2 linked regions of the Kitasatospora sp. NBC_00315 genome follow. The protein of the gene in region 1 interacts with the protein of each later gene in a pairwise test. Links are inferred from orthologs where the notes say so. Each region holds a gene or a part of one and is shown on either strand. Other genes may lie near its edges.

What was found.
Region 2: the proteins of eno (region 1) and rpe interact in binary tests that used the Escherichia coli proteins (3 or more experiments, as listed by UniProt). The link is inferred for Kitasatospora sp. NBC_00315 from one-to-one orthologs.

The regions. Positions count from the first base shown.
Region 1 is NZ_CP108025.1:3,432,232-3,443,408, reverse strand. Bases 3,483-6,312 are described here. They hold eno (phosphopyruvate hydratase), read left to right. Parts: upstream 3,483-4,169; coding sequence 4,170-5,456; downstream 5,457-6,312. Other genes in these bases: OG823_RS13780 (DUF501 domain-containing protein), read left to right, coding at 6,084-6,312; OG823_RS13785 (septum formation initiator family protein), read left to right, coding at 5,587-6,087; OG823_RS13795 (transglycosylase family protein), read left to right, coding at 3,483-3,881. Outside these bases: OG823_RS13810 (MazG family protein), read left to right, coding at 1-554; OG823_RS13805 (SDR family NAD(P)-dependent oxidoreductase), read right to left, coding at 691-1,182; OG823_RS13800 (cytochrome P450), read left to right, coding at 1,328-2,635; more of OG823_RS13795, read left to right, coding at 3,021-3,482; more of OG823_RS13780, read left to right, coding at 6,313-6,737; OG823_RS13775 (exopolyphosphatase), read left to right, coding at 6,737-7,675; OG823_RS13770 (NAD(P)/FAD-dependent oxidoreductase), read left to right, coding at 8,227-9,606; OG823_RS13765 (ABC transporter permease), read right to left, coding at 9,931-11,177. UniProt on the Escherichia coli protein: Catalyzes the reversible conversion of 2-phosphoglycerate (2-PG) into phosphoenolpyruvate (PEP). It is essential for the degradation of carbohydrates via glycolysis.
Region 2 is NZ_CP108025.1:6,873,717-6,884,961, reverse strand. The notes cover bases 2,840-5,737. They hold rpe (ribulose-phosphate 3-epimerase), read right to left. Parts: upstream 4,682-5,737; coding sequence 3,998-4,681; downstream 2,840-3,997. Other genes in these bases: OG823_RS28885 (hypothetical protein), read left to right, coding at 4,861-5,718; OG823_RS28895 (alpha/beta hydrolase), read right to left, coding at 2,934-3,812. Outside these bases: OG823_RS28905 (alpha/beta hydrolase), read right to left, coding at 25-1,602; OG823_RS28900 (pirin family protein), read right to left, coding at 1,873-2,832; OG823_RS28880 (C39 family peptidase), read right to left, coding at 5,868-6,506; OG823_RS28875 (aldo/keto reductase), read right to left, coding at 6,702-7,673; OG823_RS28870 (serine/threonine protein kinase), read left to right, coding at 8,029-8,838; OG823_RS28865 (serine/threonine-protein kinase), read left to right, coding at 8,950-10,494; OG823_RS28860 (hypothetical protein), read right to left, coding at 10,593-10,955; OG823_RS28855 (alpha/beta fold hydrolase), read right to left, coding at 11,202-11,245. UniProt on the Escherichia coli protein: Catalyzes the reversible epimerization of D-ribulose 5-phosphate to D-xylulose 5-phosphate.

The sequences.
Region 1 (11,177 bases):
TGAAGTACCTGGTGGAGGAAGCCTTCGAGCTGGTGGAGGCGATCGAGGAGGGGGATCGTGAGACCCTCCGCGAGGAGCTGGGGGACGTCCTGCTCCAGGTGTTCTTCCACTCCCGGATCGCGGAGGAGGACGCACAGGACCCGTTCTCCATCGACGACGTCGCGGGCGACATCGTCGAGAAGCTGATGTACCGCCACCCGCACGTCTTCGGTGACGTGGAGGCCGGTGGCGCGGCCGAGGTCGAGGCCAACTGGGAGCAGCTGAAGGCCGCCGAGAAGCAGCGTGAGTCGGTGCTGGACGGCGTGCCGGCCGGGCTGCCGGCCCTGGCGTACGCGGCGAAGCTGGTCTCCCGGGTGCGGCGGGCGGGGTTCACCGGCGTGCCGGACGCCCCGTACGAGCTGCCGGCCCAGCTGACCGCGGACTCCGCGGGGCGTCTGCTGCTCGCGGTGGCGCAGCGGGCGCACGACGCGGACGTGGACGTGGACGCCGCCCTCCGGGCGGCGGCGCGGGGCTACCGCCGGGACGTGCGGGCCGCGGAGGGCCTGACGGACTGACGTACCGGCCGGCAGGCATGCCGATCGGTGGACGCACGGACGCACGCACGCACGGACGGGCGCACGGACGGGCGACCGACCCGACCGGCGGTGGTTGCGACCGCCCGCCGCACGGCCGACCGGGGGAGGGGCGGGCTCAGGCCTGCTCGGCCACGGCGGCCACGGCGGTGACGGCGGGCACGGCGGGCACGGCGCCGAGGGCGGCGACGGTGGCGTACGCGGGCTCGTCCTCGGCGGCGCGGCGCTGCTGCGGGACGACCTCGCCGATCGCCTCGCCGACCAGGGCGAGCAGTTCGGCGAGCCGGCCGAGGTGGTGGGGGAGGTCGGCGAGCGGGACGATCCGCTCGCCGCCCGGGCCGGACACGCAGAAGAGGTCGATCGGGCCGAGGTGCTTCTCGGCGGTGTCGACCAGGGCGGCGACGTCGCTCGGGCGCCGGATGTCGCCGCACACCCCGACGACCGGGCAGCCCGGACGGTCGAGTTCGGCGGCGAGGTCCTCGGCGTGGTTGGGGTCCTCGTCGGCGATGAGCACCCCGGCGGCTCCGGCGGCCGTGAACCGGCGGGCCAGGTCGGCCCCCGAGCCGCCCCTCAGTACCGCGATGACCACCACTGCCCCGGTTACCCGCACGGTGCGCTCCTCCCTGTGGGCGACACCGCACGGCGCCCACCAAAGACATGTCGGAGGATCCTAGGCACGTCACGACCCTCTGCGACAGGGATTACCCATCAGGTGACCAGGCTCACGCCTTCGGCCCACCGGATACCGTCGGGACATGCCTGTTCAGCCGCACACCGACCAGCCCGAACCGCAGCGCTCCGGTGGGGCGCCCGCCCAGCCGCCCCTGTTCACGTGGGAGTTCGCCGCCGATCCGTACCCCGCTTACGCGTGGTTGCGCGAGCACGCCCCCGTGCACCGCACGACCCTCCCCAGCGGGGTGGAGGCCTGGCTGGTCACCCGGTACGCGGACGCCCGACAGGCGTTGGCCGACGGCCGGCTCTCCAAGAATCCCGCCCATCACAGCGAGCAGGCGCACCGCACGGGCCGGGTGGGCATTCCGGGGGAGCGGCAGGCGGACCTCATGACGCACCTGCTCAACATCGACCCGCCGGACCACACCCGGTTGCGCCGACTGGTCTCCAAGGCGTTCACCCCGCGCCGGGTGGCCGAGTTCGGACCGAGGGTCCAGCAGCTGACCGACCGCCTGCTCGACTCCTTCGCGGCGCGCGGATCGGCCGATCTGATCCACGAGTTCGCCTTCCCCCTCCCCATCTACGCGATCTGCGACCTGCTGGGGGTTCCTCCGGAGGACCAGGACGACTTCCGCGACTGGGCCGCGATGATGATCCGGCACGGCGGCGGCCCGCGCGGCGGGGTGGCCAGGGCGGTGAAGCGGATCCGGGCGTACCTGCTGGAGCTGATCCACCGCAAGCGGGCCGATCTCGGGGACGACCTGATCTCCGATCTGATCCGGGCGAGCGACCACGGGGAGCACCTCACCGAGAACGAGGCCGCGGCGATGTGCTTCGTCCTCCTCTTCGCGGGATTCGAGACGACGATCAACCTGATCGGCAACGGCATGTACGCGCTGTTCCGGAACCCGGGGCAGCTCGATCTGCTCCAGGGCTCCCTCGCGCGTGGCGAGCGCGGGCTGCTGGAGACCGGGATCGAGGAGCTGCTCCGCTACGACGGTCCGGTGGAGCTGGCCACCTGGCGGTTCGCCACCGAGCCGCTGGCCATCGGCGGGGTGGACATCCCGGTGGGTGATCCGGTGCTGGTGGTGCTGGCGGCGGCCGACCGCGACCCGGCCCGGTTCGCCGACGAGAACACGCTCGACCTCGCCCGCAAGGACAACCCGCACCTGGGGTTCGGTCACGGCATCCACTACTGCATCGGCGCCCCGCTGGCCCGACTGGAGGGGCAGGCCGCGCTGGCGACGCTGCTGACCCGGCTGCCCGATCTGCGCCTCGCGGCGGATCCGGCCGATCTGCGCTGGCGCGGTGGCCTGATCATGCGCGGACTGCGGGAACTGCCGATCGAATTCACGCCGGAGAAGGCGTCGGATCCGGTCGACTCGCCCTGACGGCGTGTCGGACAGAACCGGTCATGGGCGGTCAGAAGGCGTATCAATCCGTACATATGGGTGTGGTTTGTAGACGATCCAATGCTTGTCGTAATTTCCGCGTGATGTGAGCGATATGAGCTTGTGATTGATCTGAGGATCTGTCTACTCTCCCTGCAGTTCGCAGCTGCGAGCCCCGTGCGCGGAACGCCGAGTCCTGCCCGCCGCGCCTCCGGGAAACCGACCAGACCCTCGGGCAGGGGCGGGGGACCCAGGTTTTTCTGCCGTTCCCCACGGCTTGGGGTGAAGCCGCCCTAGCAGGATCGTTCCTGCGACCGGCGGCCGGGCCACCTCCCGGTCCGAACCCGACAGCTCACCTCGCAGGCGTGCGGAGAGGGACATCCTCATGCTGTTCGTTGGTAACGGTCGTCACCGTCGTCGTACCCGGACCGAGAAGGTCATCGCCGTGGCGGGCGTGGCCGGCATCGGCCTCTCGATGCCGCTCCTCACCGCCACCGGCGCCCACGCGGCCCCCGTCACCATCTGGGACAAGGTGGCCCAGTGCGAGAGCGGCGGGAACTGGAGCATCAACACCGGCAACGGGTACTACGGCGGGCTGCAGTTCAGTCAGAGCACCTGGAAGGCCTACGGCGGCGGCCAGTACGCCCCACAGGCGCACCGGGCCAGTAAGGGGCAGCAGATCTCGGTCGCGGAGAAGGTGCTCGCCGCGCAGGGGCCCGGCGCCTGGCCGGTCTGCTCGGGCAAGGCCGGCCTGCGCAAGGGCGGCCCGGCCGCCCAGGCCGACACCTCCGACTCCGTCACCGAGTCCTCCTCCGCGGAGTCCTCGGCCGACTCCCGCTCGGCCGACTCCCGCTCGGCCGCCGCGCCGCCGGGGGCGGACCGGTCGGACGACACGGCCGACCGGAACCCCGACTTCACCGGCCGTACGGGCTGGGACGCGGACGCCCGGGTCTTCTGGTACCAGGACAACGGCGACTGGTACTGGACCAGCCACCGCAGCGTCTACGACCAGTACGCGGGCGCCGCCGCGCAGGCCGCCCCGCAGGCCGCGGCCGCCACGGCCACCGCTCCCGTCACCGGCGGCCGGAGCTACACCGTGCAGAGCGGCGACACCCTCGGTTCCATCGCCGGCGGCCAGGGCGTGGCCGGCGGCTGGAGCGCGCTGTACGACGGCAACCGTCCGGTCGTCGGCGGCGACCCGGACCTCATCGTGCCGGGTCAGGTCCTGGATCTCGGGCGGGCCTGACCCCCGGTCCGGGCCCGCCCGCGCGCGGGCCCGGGCCGGGCGGGCCGCCCGAGAGGCGGGTGCGGCGGTCGTACATATCCGGTACGGCCCCCTTCGTTCTGCTCTGGGTGCATCCCGCGCGGCATCCAGGTGAACTACTGACGGGTAGCCGGGCCACACCCTGAGACGGGACCCGGGCCGACGTGGCCCAGCGAGCCCTTGCGGTTAGGCTCTGGTCGTAACGACTCCGCAATCATCCGCAGACACCACAACAGTTTGCGGGTACCTGCTTCCGCTAGGAGATGCCTCGTGCCGTCCATTGATGTCGTCGTAGCCCGTGAGATTCTCGACTCGCGTGGCAACCCCACGGTCGAGGTCGAGGTCGGTCTCGACGACGGCAGCACCGGCCGTGCCGCTGTCCCCTCGGGCGCCTCGACCGGTGCTTTCGAGGCGCTGGAGCTGCGTGACGGTGACAAGAACCGCTACTTCGGCAAGGGCGTGGAGAAGGCCGTTCTGGCCGTCATCGAGCAGATCGGCCCGGAGCTGGTCGGCTACGACGCCACCGAGCAGCGCCTGATCGACCAGGCCATGCTCGACCTGGACGCCACCCCGGACAAGTCCTCGCTCGGCGCCAACGCCATCCTGGGCGTCTCGCTGGCCGTCGCGCACGCCGCCTCCGAGGCCTCGGACCTGCCGCTGTTCCGCTACCTCGGCGGCCCGAACGCGCACGTCCTGCCCGTCCCGATGATGAACATCCTCAACGGCGGCTCGCACGCGGACTCCAACGTCGACATCCAGGAGTTCATGATCGCTCCGATCGGCGCGGAGTCCTTCTCCGAGGCCGTCCGCTGGGGCGTCGAGGTCTACCACACGCTCAAGGGCGTCCTGAAGGAGCGCGGCCTCTCCACCGGCCTCGGCGACGAGGGCGGCTTCGCCCCGAACCTGGAGAGCAACCGCGAGGCGCTCGACCTCATCGTCGAGGCCATCAAGAAGGCCGGCTACGTGCCCGGCAAGGACGTCGCGCTGGCGCTCGACGTCGCCGCCTCCGAGTTCTACAAGGACGGCGCCTACCAGTTCGAGGGCAAGGGCCTTTCCTCGGCCGAGCTCATCGACTACTACGCCGAGCTGGTCGCCGCCTACCCGCTGGTCTCCATCGAGGACCCGCTGGACGAGCAGGACTGGGACGGCTGGAAGGCCATGACCGTCAAGCTCGGTGACAAGGTCCAGCTGGTCGGCGACGACCTGTTCGTCACCAACCCGACCCGCCTCGCCCGCGGCATCGAGACCGGCACCGCCAACGCGCTGCTGGTGAAGGTCAACCAGATCGGCTCGCTCACCGAGACCCTGGACGCCGTCGAGCTGGCCCAGCGCAACGGCTACCGCTGCATGATGTCGCACCGCTCCGGTGAGACCGAGGACGTCACCATCGCGGACCTCGCCGTCGCCACCAACTGCGGCCAGATCAAGACCGGCGCCCCGGCCCGCTCCGAGCGCGTCGCCAAGTACAACCAGCTGCTGCGCATCGAGGAGATCCTCGACGACGCCGCCGAGTACGCCGGCCGCGGCGCCTTCCCGCGCTTCCGCGCGGCGGAGTAGTCGCCTCGGCGGGTACGGGGGCGACGCCCTCCAGTACCCGGCTGACACACAGCCGCTGCACCGGTGCCCCGGCTCTCACCCCGTAGGGTGGGGGCCGGGGCACCGGCGCGACCAGGAGGGGTAACGGGAGATGGCAGGCTGGAAGATTCCGGGCTTCGCGGGGCGTCCGCGCTTCACGAGCCGGGCGACCGTCCTCGTCCTGGTGCTCTGTTCGCTGGTGGCGATCCTGGCCTACCCGACCCGGCAGTTCATCTCCCAGCGCTCCGAGATCTCCGCCCAGCGCGCCAGGGCCGAACACGCCAGGCAGCAGGTCGAGGAACTCCGCCGGGAGAAGGCGCGCTGGCAGGATCCGGAGTTCGTCAAGGCGCAGGCCCGCGCCCGGCTGCACTACGCGATGCCGGGTGAGACCCCGTACATCTCGGTCGACCCGGCCGCCGGAGCCGCCAGGACACCCGCCCCGGCCGACGGCGGCACCGCCGCCGGCACCTCCGCCGCCGGCCCGGCGAAGGCCGCCGAACCCTGGTACGCGAGCATCTGGGACTCGGTCGACGCGGCCGACGCCGCGCCCGCCGCCCCGGTCGCCCAGGCCCCCGTCCCCATCCCCGTCCCCGCAAGAGACAGCGCCCCATGACCACTGAGAACACCCCCGCCGGTTCCGACGCCCCCGCCGTCGCCGACCACGACGTCGCGGCCATCGCCGCCCAGCTCGGCCGCGTCCCGCGTGGTCTGCGCGGGGTGGCGCACCGCTGCCCGTGCGGCAACCCGGACGTCGTCGAGACGGCCCCGCGGCTCGCGGACGGTACGCCGTTCCCGACCCTCTACTACCTGACCTGCCCCAAGGCCGCCTCGCTGATCGGCACCCTGGAGGCGGACGGCGTGATGAAGGAGCAGACGGCCCGGCTCGCCGAGGACCCGCAGCTCGCCGCCGCCTACCAGAAGGCGCACGAGGACTACATCGCCCGCCGGGACGCGATCGAGGTGCTGGAGGGCTTCCCCAGCGCCGGCGGCATGCCGGACCGGGTGAAGTGCCTGCACGTGCTGGTCGGCCACTCGCTGGCGGCCGGGCCCGGTGTGAACCCGCTCGGCGATGAGGCGATCGGGATGCTGGAGGACTGGTGGGCCAAGGGCCCCTGCGTCTCCGCCGCCGAGGTGGCCGAGAGCGCGGAGAAGGTCGCCGCGAAGCGGGCCGGGGCAGAGGACCACGCGGCCGTGATCGCGGCCAAGGAACGACTGGCCGCAGAGCGCGCGGCGAAGAAGCGCGCGGCCGAGGAGGAGAGCTGATGGGCACCACCCGGGTCGCCGCGATCGACTGCGGCACCAACTCGATCCGGCTCCTGGTCGCCGACCTCGACCCCGGGACCGGCGCGATCACCGACCTCGACCGACGGATGGTCATCAACCGGCTGGGCCAGGGCGTCGACCGCACCGGCCGGCTGGCGCCCGAGGCCCTGGAGCGGACCTTCGCGGCCTGCCGCGAGTACGCCGAGGTGATCACCTCCTACGGGGTGACGCCGGAGCGGATCCGCTTCGTGGCCACCAGCGCCTCGCGGGACGCCGAGAACAGCGACGAGTACACCAGCGGGGTGCGCGACATCCTGGGCGTGGCGCCCGAGGTGGTCAGCGGTGACGAGGAGGCGCGGCTGTCCTTCGTCGGCGCGACCAAGGAGCTCACCGGCGGTCAGTTCCCCACTCCGTACCTGGTGTTCGACCTGGGCGGCGGGTCGACCGAGTTCGTGCTGGGCACGGACGACGTCGAGGCCGCCCGCTCGGTCGACCTCGGCTGCGTCCGGCTGACCGAGCGGCACTTCGCGGGGGCCGAACTGCCCACGCTGGGCCAGATCTCCGCCGCCAAGGCGCACATCAGGGGCGAGCTGGACAAGGCGGCCGAGGCCGTCCCGCTGAGCGGCGCGGCCACCCTCGTGGGCCTGGCCGGCACCGTCACCACGGTGTCCGCGATCGCGCTGGAGCTGCCCGAGTACGACTCCGCCCGGATCCACCACTCGCGGATCTCGCGGGACGAGGTCGCGGAGATCGCCGGGCGGCTGCTGAGCTCCACCCACGCCGAACGGGCGGCGATCCCGGCGATGCACCCGGGCCGGGTGGACGTGATCGCCGCGGGCGCCCTGGAACTGCTGGAGATCATGACGCGGACCGGCGCCGACGAGGTGGTCGTCAGCGAGCACGACATCCTGGACGGCATCGCCTGGAGTCTCGTCTGAGAGGTCCCGACGGCGTCCCGGGAGATCCGGGCCGCCCGCCGGCCGGCTCCGGTCGGTGGCCGCCCGCCCGTCGGCCGGCCGGCTCCGGTCGGTGGCCCAGGCCCCTTTCGGGGCTTACCCTCACGGCCCCGGAGCGCCCACCGAGCGCCCGGGGCCGTGGCGCGCACAGGGTCCCGCGAGAAACTTCGTGAATTTCTTCACATGAGGATCCGGCCTTTCGCCGCCCTTTTGGCACACTCTGCGCCCTCGGGTGTCCGATATCTGGGACCGAAGGTCGTCCGGCGATCGCGCCCGTTGGTTCGCAGGTCGGCCTCGCGATCGGGCGACGGAATCGAAATCAGTGGCGGGAACCCGGGTGGCGCAAGGATCGTTGCTGCTCACGAGGGTTGTCCGAACCGGCGCACTCACAGCCGGCGGGCTCGGCCGGTGAGCGCAAGCCCCGGAGGGACCGTTCGGCGCCAGAAGTGGCCGCGTAGTGTAGCACGGGGTGTCCAGACCCCTGTGACGGGCCTCACGAGGGGCGCCTCGGACGGTGCTGGATACTTTCGGATATGAGCACCACGGAGCGTCCTCGCATCCTCATTGTCGGCGGTGGTTACGTCGGCCTGTATGCCGCGATGCGCATCCTCAAGAAGATGCGCTACGGGGAGGCGACCGTCACGGTCGTCGACCCGCGGTCGTACATGACGTACCTGCCCTTCCTCCCCGAGGCGGCCGGCGGCAACGTCGCGCCTCGCAACCTCGTCGCGCCGCTGCGCAGCGCCCTCAAGAACGCGGAGGTGCTCACCGGTCACGTGACCGGTGTGGACCACGCGCGCAAGGTCGCCACCATCGCGCCGCCGGCCGGCGGGACCTACGAGCTGCCCTTCGACTACCTCGTCGTGGCCACCGGCTCGGTCTCCCGTACCTTCCCGATCCCCGGTCTGGCCGAGCACGGCATCGGCATGAAGACGGTCGAAGAGGCGATCAGCCTCCGCAACCACGTCATGGCGCAGCTGGACAAGGCCGAGTCCACCACGGACCCGGACGTCCGTCGCAAGGCCCTCACCTTCGTGGTCATCGGCGGCGGCTTCGCCGGCGTCGAGACCATCGCCGAGGTCGAGGACATGGCGCGGGACGCGGCGAAGATCTACAAGACCGTCAGCCGCGACGACATGCGCTTCATCCTGGTGGAGGCGGCCAACCGCATCCTCCCGGAGATGGGCCCGGACCTCGGTCTGTGGACCAAGGAGAAGCTCGAAGAGCGCAACATCGAGATCTACATCGAGACCTCGATGGACTCCTGCGTCGACCGGCACGTCGTGCTGAAGAACGGCGTCGAGGCCGACGCCTCCACCATCGTGTGGACGGCGGGCGTCAAGCCCAACCCGATCCTGAACAACTTCGGCCTGCCGCTCGGCCCCCGTGGCCACGTCGACACCGCGCCGACCCTTCAGGTCCAGGGCTTCGACTACGTATGGGCCGCCGGCGACAACGCCCAGGTACCCGACCTCGCCGTCGGCGAGGGCGCCTGGTGCCCGCCGAACGCACAGCACGCCGTCCGTCAGGCGATCGTCCTCGGCGACAACGTGATCTCGGGCATGCGGGGCTTCCCGCAGGCCGAGTACAAGCACAAGAACCTCGGTGCGGTCGCCGGTCTCGGCCTGCACAAGGGCGTGGCGATCCTCTTCGGCAAGTACAAGCTGAAGGGCCGTCCGGCCTGGTGGTTCCACCGCCTGTACCACGGCAGCCGGGTCCCGACGATGAACCGCAAGGTCCGGGTCTTCACCGACTGGACGCTCGCCATGTTCCTCAAGCGGGAGACCGTCGGCCTGGCCGAGATGGAGAAGCCGTTCGAGGCCTTCCAGGAGGCCGCCGCTCCGGCTCCGCGCGCCGCCGAGAAGGTCGCCGAGGCCAAGCCCACCGAGAAGGAACTCGCCACCAGCAAGTAACGACCCGGCCCGGGTGTGGGAGCACCCGGGTATGTGTCGGAGGCCCTCCGCCCGGCAGCGTCGCCGGACCACGACCTCCGTGGTGCTCAGCCGGCCGTGCGACCGGGCGGAGTACAGCAGTCGCAGGACAGAACGAAGACGGGAAGGACCCCGCCGCCCCCTCCCTCGGGGGCCACGGCGGGGTCCTTTCCGCATCCGGGGCCGTCCCTCCGGGGCGCGCACCCGGCCCGCCCGGCCCGCCCGTGCGGGTGGTGCGCGGCGGGTGAAGCGCGGCGGGGCCCGGCGACCGTGTGGGTCGCCGGGCCCCGCCGCGCCTTCGGCCGGTCAGTCGGTCTTGATGCTCTCCAGGATGTCCAGCCTGGACGCCCGGCGGGCCGGCCAGATCGCGGCCACCAGGCCGACCAGCCCGGCGAGCACCAGGAAGAGCACGATCCTGTCGTAGGGCATCACGGTGGTCAGCCCGGCGATGCTGGACTTCAGGGTGCCGTTGACCGCCCAGGCCATGAAGCAGCCGAGCAGGACGCCGACGACGGCGCCGAACAGCGAGATCACCACGGACTCCAGACGGACCATCCGCTTGATGCCGCTGCGGTCCAGGCCGATCGCCCGCAGCATCCCGATCTCGCGCTTGCGCTCGAAGACCGACATCGCCAGCGTGTTGACGACGCCGAGGATCGCGACGACCACGGACATCCCCAGCAGGCCGTACATCATGTTCAGCGCGAAGGTGATGATCTGGCTGAAGCCGTCGCGGACGTCCTGCTTGGTCTTCACCTCGATCACCGGGTTGGCGCCGGTGGCGTCCTTGAGGGACTGCTTCAACGAGCCGCTCGCCCCGTCCGCGCCCTTCACCAGGACGTCGGTGATGTAGGCGTCGGACTCGTGCCGGGTGATCTCGCTGTTGGCCAGGATCACCGGGCTGAGCATCTCGTTCTTCTCGAAGACGCCGCCGACCGTGTAGCTGCCCCTGCTGTCGTCCGGGAAGGTCACCGGGATCGTGCTGCCGGGCTTGAGGCCGGTGCTCGCCGCGACGTCGGTGTTGACCAGTACCTCGCCCTTGGCGAGCCCGGCGGCCGACCCGCTCGTGAAGGAGAGCGAGAGCACCTTCTCGGCGGCGGCCGCGTCGATGCCGGTGACGGCCCTGGTCCGGCCGTCGAAGTCCCAGTAGACGGAGGTCAGGGCGGAGGAGGCGGCCACGCCGGCGGTCTTGTCGATCTGCGCGGGCACCTCCGGTGACAGGCCCATGCCGTTGGCCGCGGAGACGATGTAGTCGGCCTTCATCGCGCTGGTGACGGCCTTGTCGATCGCTCCGCCCACCGAGGCGCCGAGCACCGTCAGCGCGCTGACCAGGGTGAGGCCGATGGTGAGGGCCGCGGCGGTGGCGGCGGTGCGGCGCGGGTTGCGCACGGCGTTCTGCCGGGCCAGCTTGCCGGGCGTCCCGAACAGCTTGCCGAGGACCGGACCGACCAGGGCGATCACCGGACGGGACAGCAGCGGGAGCAGGACGAACACACCGATCAGGGCCAGCGCGGCGCCGAGGCCCACCGGTGCCCGCCCGGAGCTGTCGCCGG
Region 2 (11,245 bases), 3.4 Mb from region 1 along the record:
GTCACCTCCGCGGTGGGCCGACCGTCACTTCTCGGCCCCGATGATGCTCCTGAGACTGCTCAGGTCCTCACCGGAGACCCCGGAGGGCTGCATGACGGCGTTCCATCCGTCGACGTACTCGGCCGCGTACTTGTGGCCGTGGCCGGCCGGAACGCCGGTGGAGAACGGAAGGTCGGCGGTGACCTGCCAGAAGGTCACGAACGGCATCCAGACCATGCCCTCCAGCACGTCCCTGCCGGGTGCCTGGCCGATCCAGTCCGGCTCGCTGAAGACGAGGCGCGGGCTCCACCAGACGATCGGATCGGACGGGTGCATGAGGTAGAGGACCCGGCTGCCCTCCCAGGGCTGACCCGTCGGCACGATGCCCGTGACCGGATCATTCGAGAAGCGTACGGTCCGCCCGTCCTTGTAGACGGGTTGGACCTCCGGGCTGCCGGCGTCACGGCGGTCGCTGAACTCCCGGAACAGGGTGTTGAAATTGGGCGGCCCGGCGAACAGCGTGCCCGCCGTGCGGTTGCGCAGGTCGTACTCTCCGCTGAAGGCGGCCTCCCCGCCGAACGAGCCCAGGCTCTCCCCCGCGACGAACAGCCGGGGTCGTTCACCGGCGGGCAGCTTCGACCAGACGTCGTAGACGGCGTCGAAGAGGTCGCGGCCCGCCTCGCGGGCCTTCGTCTGGTCGACCAGGTAGGAGATCCAGGACGGCAGGTAGGAGTACTGGAGCGCCACGGCCGCCGAGTCGCCGCCGCTGAGGTACTCGAACGTGTCGATCGAGGCCGGGTCGACCCAGCCGCTGCCGGTCGTGGTCACCACGAGCAGGTTCTTGCGCTGGAAACCGCCCGCACGGGTGAGGTCCTGAACCGCCAGAGCGGCGCGGGACTCCGTGTCGGAGGCCGAGCCCAGCCCGGCGTACGTCCTGATCGGTTCCATGGCCGGCCGGTGGGAGAACTGCGCGATGTCGCGCTCCGAAGGGCCCGTCCCGGTGAAGTTGCGCCCCTGCCGGCCCAGCGAGTCCCAGGGCACGAGGGAGTCCGGTCCGCCCGAACGCAGCGCGGATCCGGGCTGCTGCACCCCCTCGGTGGTCGTGGTGTCGCGCAGCGAGAACGTCTCGTTGGCGACGCCGACGAGACCGTCGAGCAGCAGCCCGGTGACGATCAGATAGGTGACACCGGCAGCCAGGATCCAGGCGACCGCGTGGGTGGCGCGGGGCCCGATCCAGCGCCGGAGCAGACTCGCGGCCCACCGGTAGAGGCCGCGGATCCCCCGCGCGAGCAGGAGGAGGAGGCAGAAGACCAGCGCGGCGACGAGGGGCGAGAGGACGGCGAAGAGGATGTTGTAGTCCTTCACCCCCATCAGGTTGCGGATCTCGTTCTGCCAGTACTGCCCGAGTGCGAAGAAGGCGGCGAACAGGACGAAGGCGCAGACGAGGAAGACGGCCCAGGCCCGACGCCGCGGAATCCGGGGGGCGCGATCGGCGAAAGCACGCCAGACGCAGGCGAGGAGCACCCCCAGCCCGTAGCCGATGGCGGCGGTGATGCCGACGATGAGGCCCTGGACGATCCCGCCGCGCGGCAGCAACGAAGGCGTGAAGGAGAGGCACCCCACGACGACGGCACCCCAGCACCCGGGGAGTGTGAGGTGGAGCGGAGTCCTGCGTTCGTTCGGAGCCGGCGCCGGGTCCGGCTCCGGCTCCGGCTGAGCACCGTCAGCCGCTCCGGGCGGCACCGGCCCGATCGGCGGTTCCGGTGTGTCCCTCGCCATGGCAACCTCCACCTGAATGGTCGCGCCACGAAAGCTCCGCCGCCAGCGGGGCCACTCCCGGAACACCGCCGACCACAGGAGGCGCGGGGCCACCCCCGGAGACGTCGGACCGGTTCAGCGCGCCCGCCCGCGCGGCTTCAGCGGCACGGCGGGGACGTGGGGCGCGCGCAACCGGGCACCGTCGTAGCCGCGCACCTCACCGAACCGCAGGCCCTGCTCCCACTCCTCCCGGGCCTGGGCGATCTCCGCGCCGGAGCGGCCGATGAAGTTCCACCACATCACGATCTCCTCCTCGAACGGCTCTCCGCCGAGCAGCAGGACCGCGCTGTCCGTCCGGGCCAGCAGGGGCAGTTCGCTGCGGCCGCAGCCCAGGTAGAGCAGTGAGCCGGGCTCGACCCGGACGCCGTCCACGTCCACGCTGCCGCTCATCGCCAGCACCGCGTACTCGAACTCCCGCTCCAGCGGCAGGCGCAGTTCGGCGCCCTCGGTCAGCGCCAGGTCGGCGCCCACCAGTGGGGTGTACGCGGTGCCGGGCGAGGTGGCGCCGTCGAGGGTGCCCATGATGACGGTGCCGCGCAGGCCGGGCGCCGTGACGAGCGGGAGGGCGGCGTGGTGCTCGAAGGCGGGCGCGGTGTGCCGGTGGCCGTCCGGCAGGGCGACCCAGAGCTGGGCGCCGTGCAACAGCCGGGCGTGCTCGCGGGGGGACTCCTCCGAGTGGGAGATCGCCCGGCCGGAGGTCATCAGCCCGAGCTCGTAGGGCCGTACGGTCTGCAGGCTGCCGAGGCTGTCCCGGTGCAGCACCTCGCCCTCGTGCAGCCAGCTGACGGTCTGCAGGCCCATGTGCGGGTGCGGCGGTACCTGCATACCGGGCTCGTCCGCGATGTCGTCGGGGCCGTAGTGGTCGACGAAGCACCAGGCGCCGACCATCCGCCGCCCGAGGCCGGGCAGCAGCCGGCGTACCTCGGTGCTCTCTCCCAGCTTGACCCGGCGCCCGGTCAGCAGTTCCTTGACGGGCCCCTGGTCCGCCTCGCCGCCGCAGCGGGTCGGGGAGGGGCTGAGGTCGAGATTGCTCATGTCGTCCACCGTACTGATCGGGGCCGGCCGCGCCGGGGGTCGGTACGATCATCCGCCCGGCGGGCCCGGATCGGGAAGCAGCCGCTCCCGGCGCCCCCGGCTCAGGCGGGCAGATCCGCCAGCGCGCTGCCCATGAAGGCGGTCACCTGCGGCAGGACCCGGGCCCAGAAGCCCTGGGTGTGCTCGCCGCGCGGGAAGTGCGCCTGCGCCGCACCCGGGGCCAGCGTCCGGGCCGCGCCGCAGAACGGGTCCTCGGTGCCGCACCAGACGCCGAGCGGGCTGCCGTGCGGCTGGTCCAGGTGCAGCAGCGGCTCGTGCTCGCGCCAGTCGGCCTCGGTGCTGAAACTGCCGACCGTCCGGGCGTCCGCCCAGGTACGGAAGAGGGCGGGGCTGAGGAGCGCGACCGGGCCGAAGCCCGAACCGCGGCCCCGGGCGTAGCGCAGCGCGCCGGAGCCTCCCATCGAGATGCCGAGCACACCCGCCGGGGCGCGCAGGCCCTGCTGGGCCAGTCGGCCGGGCAGCTCGCCCAGCAGCATCCGCTGGGGATCGTCGGCCCCGGTGCGGTGCCAGTACGAGGCGTCCCCACCGTCCACCGCGACCAGCGCGAACGGCGCGACTCCCGCCGCCACGGCCGCCGCCAGGAACTGCGGCAGCCCGGCGTCCACCATGCTCTGCGCGTTGCCGCCGCGCCCGTGCAGCGCGAGGCAGACCGGCAGGTCGCCCGGGCGGGCGGCGCCGGGCGGGAGCATCGTGATCATCCGCACGGTGGTGCCGCGGGCGGCCGAAGGGGCGTCGGAGCTGTTCAGCGGACCGGGCGTGACGTTCGGGACGGTGCCGTCCGGGCCGGTCAGACCGAGCACCCGGCGCAGCCGGACACCCCCCGGCAGCACGTCCTCGGCCATCGCCACGCCGGCACCGGCGCCGGCCGCCGTCAGGGTGCCCAGCCCGACGGCGGCGCGCAGCAGCGTTCGGCGTCCCACCCGGCCCGACGGTGCACCGGCACCTGTCCCGTGACCCACTGCGTCTCCCCCTTCGACGGCGAGCCCCCACTGTAGGGGCGGGCGGGTGCGCGGACGGTGCCGGGCCCGTCACCGTCGGGCGACAGCGGGCAGGCGCGCGGCCGGGCGGTGGCCACGGCAGGGGCGGACGGGCGCCGGACGGGCCGTCAGTGCGCGCAGGCCCAGGAGGCAGTGGCGGTGGCGGCCTCGGCCTGGGCGCGCAGCGCGCGGATCGCCTCCGCCGGGTCGGCCGCGCCGTACACGGCCGAGCCGGCCACGAAGACGTCCGCGCCGGCCTCGGCGCAGCGCTCGATGGTGGCGGCCGAGACGCCGCCGTCGACCTGGAGCCAGAGGTCGAGGTCGTACTTGGCGATCAGCTCCCTGGTCCGGCGGATCTTGGGCAGCATGATGTCGAGGAAGGCCTGCCCGCCGAAGCCGGGCTCGACCGTCATGATCAGCAGCATGTCGAGCTCGGGGAGCAGGTCCTCGTAGGGCTCGATCGGGGTGCCGGGCTTGAGGGCCATCGACGCCCGGGCGCCCTTGGCGCGGATCTCGCGGGCCAGCCGGACGGGCGCGGCCGCGGCCTCGACGTGGAAGGTGACGGAGCCGGCGCCGGCCTCGACGTACTGCGGCGCCCAGCGGTCCGGGTCCTCGATCATCAGGTGGAGGTCGAGCGGGGTGTCGGTGGCGCGCGCGAGGGACTCGACGACCGGGACGCCCAGCGTCAGGTTCGGGACGAAGTGGTTGTCCATCACATCGACGTGCAGCCAGTCCGCGCCCCGGACGGCCTCGGCCTCCTCGGCCAGGCGCGCGAAGTCGGCCGACAGGATGCTGGGGTTGATCTGCGCCATTTCCGATGCCTTCACAGCTGGACACGGGTGCCGGGAGCGGGCACCTCCGGCCACATCATCCCCCGGCGCGGCGGGCAGGGATGAACAGTGATACGCGCTCGTGACCCGCATCACAGGGCAGGCGCGCTATCGTGACCGCCGCCGTGATCCGTCCCCGTCCCTCCGAGGAAGGTCTTCCGATGGCCGATCTGGTCCATCCCGCCCGTGCGTTGTGGTGGCTCTTCGAGCCGGTGCACGCCGTCACCTACTTCTCCCCCGAGGGGAGGGCCGCGTACGAGGCGGCCGGATTACGCGGCAGTTGGCGCGGCTACTTCGCGGGCCGCGCCGCACCGCTCGGCGCGGTGGACGCCCCACCGGTCACCGCCGCGTTCTTCAGCTTCGCGCCCAGCATGGTCGAGCGGGCGCTGCCGGACGTCTGGAGCCGGGCCACCCCGGAGGCCGCCCTCGCCGCCCGGACCACCGGCGCGGCGGCCGCGCTGGAGCGGCTGCTGGAGCACGTCAAGCCCGAGCAGATCGAGCGGGTGACCGACCGCCTGGAGCGGGCCGCCGCCGAACTGGACTGCGCGGGCCGGGTGCTGGCCGCCGCCAACGCCGCGCTGCCCCGGCCCGAGGGTGTCCTCGGCCGGCTCTGGCAGGCCACCACCGTGATGCGCGAGCACCGGGGTGACGGGCACGTCGCGGCGCTGGTCGGCGCGGGCCTGGACGGGTGCGAGGCACTGGTGGTGCGATGTTCGCTGGACGTCCGCCGGGATTCGATGCAGCCGTACCGCGGCTGGACCGACGAGGAGTGGGACGCCGCCACCGAACGGCTGGTCGAGCGCGGCTGGCTTACCGGCCGGGGGACGATCACGGAGTGCGGCCGGATCCGGCACCAGAGCCTGGAGGCGGCCACCGACCTCGCCGCGGCCCGGGTCTGGGAGGGCTGCCGCCGCGCCGAGCTGGACCGGCTCGTCGAGGACCTCCGGCCCATCTCGGCGATCTGTCGCACCGCGTTGCCGCCGATCAACCCGATCGGGCTCCCGGCCATGGCCGGCTGAGCGTCGTCGTCCCGGAGTCGGCCCGGAGTCGGCCCCGGGTTCGGGCCGCGCAGCGTCGGCGCCGCGCGGGCCGACTCCGGACCGACGCGCCACTCCGGCGCCCACCCCAGGGTGGCCCACCCCAGGGCGGCCCGAACCCGTCAGCCCGCTCAGCCCGAGCCGTGCGGCCCGAGCACGATGCCGCGCCCCGCGTAGAACCGCGACAGATCCGGCCAGGGCACCCGGGCGAACTCCTGCGACTCCCCGGCGAAGCCGGACGGGTTGTGGATCACCAGATCACCGGCCGCGTCGCCGACCGCCAGCACCAGATGGCCGCCACGGCGCGGCGGCTCGGCGGCCCCGAGCATCCGGACGGCCGGGTGCACCGACAGCATCACCAGCTCGCCGGCCGCCAGGTGGCCCGGTATCTCGGCGGCCGGCAGCTCCGGCCGCGAGCGCGCGGCCAGCCCCCACCGCCCGCTCACGTACGCGGCGAACGGGGCGTGGATCAGCCCCTCCAGCAGCTCGCCCTTGCGCACGTACGCACCGGCGTCCAGGCATTCACCCGCAAGAGTGATGGGCGGCGGTGCCAGGCCCCACCAGTAGTCCAGTGCCATCCGCAGGCAGGCCACCCCGCACAGCCGCCAGGACCAGTACTCGTACTCCTCCGGTGTCGTCGCCCCGGACTGTCCCCACAACGGATCGTCGGCGGCGCTCAGCTGCCCCCCGATGATCTCCCGGACCAGTCCGGGGGACTCCCACTGGGAGTAGTAGGGCACCTGGTGGATGAGCTCCGCGGTGGTCGTCATGGACCGACCCTGCCACAGGCCCGCGCCGCCTTCGCGTCGAAGCGGGCCCGCGGGGCCGCGGGGCACAGCGGCAGGACCGTCGTCGTCCGTCCCCGGGACGGCGGCCTCCGGGGACGGACGACGGCGGCGCGCGGCGCCGCCCGTACCGGCGGGGTGTCCGGGCCGGTACGGCGCGTGCCGCGCGCCGCCGGTGTGCTACCAGGCGTAGTCCTCCGGCGCCGTGCGGTGGCCCGGGAAGATCTCGTCGAGGCGGTCCAGCGTCTTCTGGTCCAGGCTCACGTCCAGCGCGCGCACGGCCGCGTGCAGCTGGTCGAGCGTGCGCGGGCCGACGATCGGCGCGGTGACGGCCGGGCGGGAGAGCAGCCAGGCCAGGGCGACGTCGCCGGGCTCGTGCCCGATCTCGGCGGCGAGGTCCTCGTACGCCTGGATCTGGTCGCGCTTGGCCTCCACCGTCTCGGCCGAGCGGCCCTGGCTGCGCCGGACGCCCTCGCGCTCCTTGCGCAGAACTCCGCCGAGCAGCCCGCCGTGCAGCGGGGACCACGGGATGAGGCCGAGGCCGTAGTGCTGGGCGGCCGGGACGACCTCCAGCTCGACGGAGCGCTCCAGCAGGTTGTAGATCGACTGCTCGCTGGAGAGACCGAGGAAGTTGCGGGCCTTCGCGCTCTCCTGCGCCTGGGCGATGTGCCAGCCGGCGAAGTTGCTGGAGCCGACGTAGACGATCTTGCCCTGGGCGACCAGCACCTCCATCGCCTGCCAGATCTCCTCCCAGGGAGTCGCCCGGTCGACGTGGTGCATCTGGTAGAGGTCGATGTGGTCGGTCTGCAGGCGGCGCAGGCTGGCCTCCACCGCGCGGCGGATGTTGAGGGCGGAGAGCTTGCCCTCGTTGGGCCAGTCCCCCATGTCGCCGTAGAGCTTGGTGGCCAGGACGGTCTTCTCACGGCGGCCGCCGCCCTTGGCGAACCAGCTGCCGATGATCTCTTCGGTGCGGCCCCTGTTCTCGCCCCAGCCGTAGACGTTGGCCGTGTCGAAGAAGTTGATGCCCTGCTCGTGGGCGGTGTCCATGATCTCGTGGGCGTCGGCCTCTTCGGTGTGCGGGCCGAAGTTCATGGTGCCCAGGCAGAGACGGGAGACGGTCAGGCCGGTACGGCCGAGGTGGGTGAACTCCATGGTCCACCACCCTCCGCCGCTCCGACCGGTTTGTCCAGCACGAATCTCCGCCACGGCCGTACCGGGCCGCGCTCCGGCCGGATCGGCGCCCGCGAGCGCCGAACTCCTGACGGGCAGTGGGCCGAAGACCGCGGGCAGCACGGCGCCCACTCCGGCGCCCACTCCGGCACCCTGACCCGCCACCACCATGACCGCCCGTGACCGGGGCACTCCGGAGCGCGTACGATGCTGCGTGTACGTCACACGGTCGGCACCCCCGGCCGTGGCCGAGCCGTCGGCCGTCACGTCCGACCCACCGGCCACCGGCCACCGGACGCTGACGGAACGTCGGCCGTACGCCGGGGAAGGACGCTCCTTGGACACGGTCATCGTGCAACTGCCCGACCTCCCGGGGCTCCGGGCCACCGGCCGGACCGACCCGCCCCGGCTGCTGCGGATGGGCCCCGGCGAGAGCGCCGAGTTCGGGCGGGGCTCACCCGGACGGCCGGTCGCCATCGCGCTCGACGACCAGGCGGTCTCGCGGCGCGCGGGCGAGCTCACCGCCGCCGAGGACTACTGGCGGCTGTCCAACTTCAGCTCCGGCACCACCTATGTGGTCGAGAATCTCGAAGGCGCCGGTGAGCATCTCAAGGTCGCGCCCGGGCGGCTCGGCGCACCCGTGCCGTTCGAGTTCTCCCGGGTGGTACTGCCCTCGGTCGGCGGCGCCACCGAGTTCAAGGTCTTCGCTCCCCAACACGCCTACCTGGACGAGGCGGTGGGCCCGTGCACCGGCGAGCACACGGTGAGCCCGTTCGCCCTGGACCCGACCTCCAAGTACTTCCTGGTCCTGCTGGCGCTCTGCGAACCGCGACTGCGGTCGGCCGCCGCCGCCGTCCCCGGGGCGACCGAGGTGGTCGAGCGCCTGCGCGGTCTGCCGGGCTGCGGCGACCTGAGCAGATCCGCCGTCAACTACCACATCGACTACCTCGCGGGCAGCAAACTCCGGCTGCGCGAGGACGAGCGCCGCGCCCCTGCCGGTACGACCCGGACGGCCGACGCGGCCCGGACGGCGGGTGCGGTCCGGACGGCCGGCGGGAAGCGCGAGGAACTCGTGGCCCTCGCCCTGCGGTTCGACCTGGTCAGGGAGGAGCACCTGGCCCTGCTGCCGAGCCGCCGGAGCGTCTGAGCGCGACCCGGCCGGCAACCCCCGGACCTCGACCGACCCCCGACCGACCGGCCCACGATCCGACCGGCCCACGATCCGACCCGACCCGACCCCGAAAGGCGCCGAACCCACGTGAACGACCGAGGGCGGACTCCGCTGGACATCCCGGCAGGCAGCGTCCTCGCGGGGGTACGGATCACCGGCCTGATCGGCTCGGGCGGGTGGAGCAGCGTCTATGCCGCCGAGCGGGTGGCCGACGGCGCACCGGTCGCGGTGAAGCTGCTCCGACCCGACCTGCTGAGTCCTGGGCAACGCGCGACGATGGCCGAACTCGCCGCCAGGGAGGTCCGGTTCAGCCGGGAGGCCGATCACCCCCATCTCATCCGGACCTTCGCCACCGCCACACTGCGGACTCCGGAGGACCCCCGGCTCGACGGCGCCGTGGCGCTGGTGATGGAGCGCGCCGACCGCAGCCTGCGGGACGCGCTGTCCGCCGCGACGCCCGGCCGGCCGCTTCCCGGCGCCGAGCGGATCCTCGGCGAGGTGTGCGCGGGGCTGGCCCACATGCACCGGCGGGGCTGGGTGCACGGCGACCTCAAGGGCGCCAACATCCTGCTGATGGCCGACGACACCGTCCGGCTGGCCGACTTCGGGCTGACCGCCGAGCTGGAGGGCACCCACGCGTACGTGCCCCCGCTCGGCTCGCTCGACCACGTACCGCCGGAGTGGTGGTCCCAGCGGGCCGGCAGCAGGGGCGTCCCGCTGCGACCGAGTGCCGACGTCTGGGCGTTCGGCGTCATCGCGCACCAGGTGCTCACCGGCGGGCTGCATCCTTTTCTCGGCGCCACCGCCCGCGCCCGCTCGCTCACTGCCCAGGCGTACGCCCGCGGCGCCTGCCGACTGCGGCTGCACGAAGGACTGTCCGAGCCCTGGCGGGCGATCGTGGTGGACTGCCTCCAGCCGGACCAGGCCGAACGGGCCCGGCTCACCTCGGCCCTGCTGGCGGCCCGGGTCCACTCGCTCGCCGCCACGGCGGCGCCGCGGAGACGACGGGCCCGGCGCGCCGCCCTGTTCGCGGCCGGCGCCGCGCTCGTCCTCGGCCTCGGCACGGCGACGGTCGTCGTCGGCGGGCCGGCCACGCTCCGCACCTATCCTCCCCCGGCGCCGGCGCCGACCCCCGCGACCGGCGCCGCTCGGGGCGTGACCGGCACGGCTCGGGGCGCCCTCCCCGAGGACTCGGACGTGCCACGGGAACTGCGCGCGGTGATCACCGACACGGCCCGGCGCTGCCCGGAACCGGAGGTGACCCCCGCACTGCTGGCCGCCATGCTCAAGGCGGAGAGCGGCTTCGACCCCGCCGCCGCCAACCCGTCGACGCAGGAGTACGGCATCGCGATGTGGACGCCCGCGGTCTTCAACGCCTGGGCCCAGGACGGCGACAACGACGGCGACAAGGACTACATGTCGGCGCCGGACGCGATCGTCAGCATGGGCGACTACGTCTGCTGGCTCGACCAGCGGTTCAAGCACCGCGGCATGACCGAGGACCTTCCCGCGCTGGTCGTGGCCGGCTACCGCACCAGCGACAAGACCGTGGCCGACGCCGGCGGCGTGCCCGAGCGAGTCAGGGCACATGTCGACAAGGTGATGGACTACCTGGCGCAGTACACCCGCTGAGGACGGGACGAGCCGAGGAGCCGGCAGGCCGTCCCCGCCCGCCGGGGTGGACGGGCGAGCGGGGACGGCGGATCATCCGGCCGACCGCCGGGGCGCGGTCAGCACCAGGGCAGCCCCGGCACCGGCTCGTCGTTCCCGCCGCCCGAGAGGTAGATGACGTTCACCCAGACACCGCGGTTACCGCTGTCGTCGTCCGTCCTGGCGTACCAGTTGTTGTGGTAGGCCCCGTCGGACATCTCGGAGCCGACGGCCTGGCAGTAGAAGTAGTTGGTACCGGCGTTGAGGGTGCCGGCCCGCACGTTGCCCTCGAAGTAGGTCGGAGCGGTCTTCCAGACGTTGCAGTTGAAGGTGCCGTTGCCGTTGTCGGAGCAGCCGCCGGCCGCCTCCGCGGAGGTGGCGGTGAGCCCCAGGGTGGCGACCCCCAGGACGGCCGCCGCGCCGGCCAGGGCAAGCTTGCGCACACCGAACATGATTCTCCTTCGTGCTGACGGGTGGGTGCCGAGGACGCCCCGGTCGCGCGGCCCCACTTCCGGGAATCCGCCGCCGACCGCGTCCATCACCAGAGAACCAGCCCGTCGTCACGCTCGGTACCTGACGACTGTCAGGGTGTGCCGGCCTCGGCCCTCGGCCCGACCCCGCTGCGGCTACCGAGCAGTGATGAGCGATGAACGATGAACGATGGGCGATTCCCCGCTACCGGCTACCGGCTACCGCAGGGCGTAGGGCGCCGTCGCCCTTACGAAGTCGCTCG